Regions from separate parts of the Mycolicibacterium llatzerense genome, predicted to be linked through region 2. Evidence: riboswitches for the same ligand, from Rfam matches in the RefSeq annotation. Region 2 holds a riboswitch; the other holds the start of a gene.
What was found. A riboswitch is a leader RNA that binds a small molecule or an ion and turns the genes downstream of it on or off. The one in region 2 is predicted to bind glycine.
Positions count from the first base shown of each region.

Region 1: it holds a riboswitch for glycine, as region 2 does, so the genes downstream of both, gcvP (aminomethyl-transferring glycine dehydrogenase) here and gcvP (aminomethyl-transferring glycine dehydrogenase) in region 2, are expected to answer to the same signal.

Region 1 covers NZ_LXOV01000012.1:413,574-415,971, reverse strand. Annotated here, with positions in the region: gene speB (agmatinase) at 39-1,040, shown strand; glycine riboswitch at 1,078-1,169, shown strand; gene gcvP (aminomethyl-transferring glycine dehydrogenase) at 1,326-2,398, shown strand, end outside.
Region 2 covers NZ_LXOV01000012.1:153,353-155,750, forward strand. Annotated here, with positions in the region: gene A7G45_RS15630 (MerR family transcriptional regulator) at 243-869, shown strand; glycine riboswitch at 994-1,091, shown strand; gene gcvP (aminomethyl-transferring glycine dehydrogenase) at 1,252-2,398, shown strand, end outside.

The DNA.
Region 1 (2,398 bases), 260 kb from region 2:
ACAGAACACCCCGCGAGTCGAGAGGCTGAACACGACAGATGAGCACCCGAAACGACATCATCGGTGCAGTGCCCGCCACCAAGGTGCCCCGGTACGCGGGTAAGGGCACGTTCGCCCGTATCGCCGACATCCACGAGGTGTCCGACTACGACATCGCGATCCTCGGCGTCCCGTTCGACGGCGGCACCTCGTACCGGCCCGGCGCCCGATTCGGCCCCATGGCGGTCCGGCAGGCGGCCCGCGCCCTGCGCCCCGGCTATCACGTCGAACTGGGCGTTGCCCCGGTGCAGGAGCTGCAGGTGGTCGACGCCGGCGACGTGGCCGTCACGCCGTACAACATCGAGGAGGCCTGCCAGCAGATTCAGGATCATGCCGCTGAGATCCTCCGCGGCGGGGACCGGCGCATCGTGTCCATCGGTGGTGACCACACCATCGCACTGCCGAATCTCCGTGCGCTGCATGCCAAACACGGTCCCGTCGCGCTGGTGCATTTCGACGCGCACCTGGACACCTGGGACACCTACTTCAACGCCCCGGTCACTCACGGCACCATCTTCCGGCGCGCATTCGAGGAAGGTCTGCTGATCGAGGACCACTCGATCCACGTCGGTATCCGAGGTCCGATCTACGACCAGATGGACCTGGTCGACGACGCGCGCATGGGCTTCAAGATCATCCGCGCCGGCGACCTGGACGTCATCGGTATCGACGCGGCCATCGATGTCGTGCGCCGCCGTGTTGCGGACGTGCCGGTGTACCTGTCCATCGACATCGACGTGCTCGACCCGGCATTCGCGCCGGGCACCGGCACGCCGGAGGCGGGCGGTCTCACGTCGCGCGAGCTGCTGAAGATGCTGCGCAAGATGACCGGGCTGAACATCGTCGGCGCCGACGTCGTCGAGGTGGCTCCGGCCTACGATCATGCCGAAATCACCTGTGTAGCAGCGGCAACGCTGGTGTTCGACATCGTGTCGCTGATGGCCGCCGGGGCGCGTACCGCCCTGCCCGTCAACGGCGAGGTTGCGAACGCCGTGACCTGACAGGCTACGATTGCCGCAGACAACTCAATACGCCGTCATACGCGCTGTGGGAGAACCTCCGGAAACGGAGGCGCCGTAGGAGCAACTCCTCCCCGGGAATCTCTCAGGCCCAAATACCGCAGCGTCGAGGCAACTCTGGAGAACAGCGCGGATCCGTCGATCCACGCTTACCGAAGGTGAACAGCGCGCACGCGCCAAAACTCTCAGGTGTCAGGACAGAGCGGGGAGGTGCTACCCAACGATGCGTCGAGCAGTTAGCGACGCCCCGCGAACCGGAGTCACCTCATGTCTGACCGCACTGCAATTACCAAGGCCCACAGCAGCTTTCGTGGCCGCCACATCGGACCCGACGCCGCTGCTCAGCAGCACATGCTCGCTGTCCTCGGATACTCGTCGCTCGATGATCTGATCGATGCGGCGGTGCCCGAACAAATCCGGTGCACCGAGGGTCTGCAGCTGCCGGCCGCCCGATCCGAGCAGCAGGTACTCGCCGCGCTGCGCGCCCTGGCGGAGCGCAATGAGACCCGTATCCAGATGATCGGCCTGGGGTACCACGACACCATCACGCCGCCGGTGCTGCGCCGCAACATGCTGGAATCGCCGGCCTGGTACACCGCCTACACGCCGTACCAGCCCGAGATTTCGCAAGGCCGGTTGGAAGCTCTGCTGACGTTCCAGACGGTCATCGAAGACCTCACGGCACTGCCGGTCGCCGGCGCGTCCCTGCTCGACGAGGCGACCGCGGTGATGGAAGCCGTGCTGCTGATGCGCCGGGCCAACAAGGCCTCGAAGTCCAATCGTGTTGTGCTCGATGCGGATTGCCTGCCGCAGACCCTCGCGGTGGTGCGCGGGCGGGCCGAGGCCGTGGGTATCGACGTAGTGCTCGCCGACCTGGCCGAAGGGCTGCCCGACGGAGATGCCTTCGGCGTCGTCTTTCAATCGCCGGGTGCCAGCGGCGCCGTTCGTGATCTCGCCCCGCTGATCGCGACGGCCCGCGAGCGCGGCATGTTCACCACCGTCGCCGCCGATCTGCTCTCCTTGACGCTGCTGACCGCCCCCGGCGAGCAGGGCGCAGACATCGCCGTCGGCTCGGCTCAGCGGTTCGGTGTGCCACTGTTCTTCGGCGGTCCGCACGCCGGCTACATGTCGGTCCGGTCGGGTTTGGAGCGCATGCTGCCGGGACGTCTCGTCGGTGTCTCGGTCGATGTCGACGGCAAGCCCGCCTACCGGCTGGCGCTGCAGACCCGCGAACAGCACATCCGCCGCGACAAGGCCACCAGCAACATCTGTACCGCCCAGGCGCTGCTGGCCAACGTCGCCGCGATGTACGCCGCCTACCACGGTCCGGAAGGGTTGCG
Region 2 (2,398 bases):
TGTCACGGATGCGTCTCAGTTAGGTCAGCAGGCGTCGACACGCGGTGCGCCGTTTGCAGATTCGACGAATCCGCGCCACATACTTTCCTCGTTCTGGCAACAGTCTGATCGGCGGCTCGCCGCCGATGGGCTGAAGTGGCCCGGCGGGAAGCGTATGCTCGACACATTCGAGCAGCGGACATGCCCGCCGAGCAGCAATGGCCGCCAGGCAGGGTTAGTTCGATCGGCGAGAGGATCAGGCAGTGGGCGACGACACGCCACGTCAAGAGCAGTTGGACCTGACGACCAACGGCGTGCCTGAGCAGGCCGCCCCGACGCCGGCTCCGATGCCGGTGCAGGCAGGCCTGTTCCCTGATGAATCCGTGCCCGACGAACTGGTCGGCTACCGCGGGCCGAGCGCCTGCCAGATCGCCGGCATCACCTACCGCCAGCTGGACTACTGGGCGCGTACCTCGCTGGTCGTCCCGTCGATCCGCGGCGCGGCCGGCTCCGGCAGCCAGCGCCTGTACTCGTTCAAGGACATCCTGGTCCTCAAGATCGTCAAGCGCCTGCTCGACACCGGCATCTCGCTGCACAACATCCGCGTCGCGGTCGATCACCTGCGCCAGCGCGGTGTCCACGACCTGGCCAACATCACGCTGTTCTCCGACGGCACCACCGTCTACGAGTGCACCTCCGCCGAAGAGGTCGTCGACCTGCTGCAGGGCGGTCAGGGCGTGTTCGGCATCGCGGTCTCGGGTGCCATGCGCGAGCTGACGGGCGCCATCGCCGACTTCCCGGGCGAGCGGGCCGACGGCGGCGAGTCCATCGCCGCACCCGAGGACGAGCTGGCATCCCGGCGCAAGCAGCGCGACCGCAAGATCGGCTGAGGCCACTCACCAGCAGACATCGAACTGCCCCTTTCCCATGGAGAGGGGCAGTTTGCTTGGGGGCACCCCCTCTGGGGGACTATGAGCGGCCCGTGGCGAACCACCGGTAGACTGGCGCGCGCATCGACCCGACGCGGGAGAGTTCTGTGGCCGCCAGCCATGGACGCCGAAGGAGCAATACCTCTCCATCAACCTCTCAGGCCCCCGGACCGCGCCGGAGCCCGATGCCTCTGGAAAGCGGCGAGCTGTGCCTCGCCCGCCCATGGGGAAAGGCCGACCATCGTCGGGCCGAATCTCTCAGGCACCGACGACAGAGGGGGAGGAACCGCAAGCGGTTCGCCTGGCATGTCTGCCCCGAGCCTGAACGTCTGGAGAGGCCGTCATGACCGACAGCACGTCTCGTTCCTCTGCTGAGCACCACCAGCTTCGCTTCGTCGACCGGCACATCGGTCCGGACGCCGACGCGGTGGCCACCATGCTCGGGGTCATCGGCGTCGACTCCCTGGAAGAGCTCGCCGCCAAGGCACTGCCCGCGGGCATTCTCGACGCGCTGTCGGGCGCCGGACTGGCTCCCGGCCTCGACGAACTGAAGGCCCCGGCCACCGAAGAGCAGTCGCTGGCCGAGCTGCGCGCGCTGGCCGACACCAACACCGTCGCGGTGTCGATGATCGGCCAGGGCTACTTCGACACCCTGACCCCGGCGGTGCTGCGCCGCAACATTCTCGAGAACCCGGCCTGGTACACGGCCTACACGCCGTACCAGCCGGAGATCAGCCAGGGCCGCCTCGAGGCCTTGCTCAACTTCCAGACCATGGTCACCGACCTGACCGGCATGGAGATCGCCAACGCGTCGATGCTCGACGAGGCCACCGCCGCGGCCGAGGCGATGACGCTGATGCACCGCGCCGTCAAGGGCGACTGCCGCCGCCTGGCCGTAGACGTCGATGTCTACCCGCAGACCGCCGCCGTGCTGGCCACCCGCGCCGAACCGCTGAACATCGAGATCGTCACCGCCGACCTGCGCGACGGCCTGCCCGAGGGCGAGTTCTTCGGCGTCATCGCCCAGGTGCCGGGTGCCAGCGGTGCGGTCAATGATTGGTCCGCGCTGGTCACGCAGGCCCACGAGCGCGGCGCGCTGGTCGCCCTCGGTGCGGACCTGCTGGCGATGACGCTCGTCACCCCGCCCGGTGAGATCGGGGCCGACGTGGCCTTCGGCACCACGCAACGTTTCGGTGTGCCAATGGGATTCGGCGGGCCGCACGCCGGTTACCTGGCCGTGCACGGTAAGCACGCCCGTCAGCTGCCGGGCCGTCTGGTCGGCGTCTCTGTCGACGCCGACGGCGCCAAGGCCTACCGGTTGAGCCTGCAGACCCGCGAACAGCACATCCGCCGGGACCGGGCCACCAGCAACATCTGTACCGCCCAGGTCCTGCTCGCGGTGATCGCCGCGATGTACGCCAGCTACCACGGCCCGCGCGGGCTGACCGCGATCGCGCACCGGGTGCACGGCCACGCGCTGGCTGTGGCGA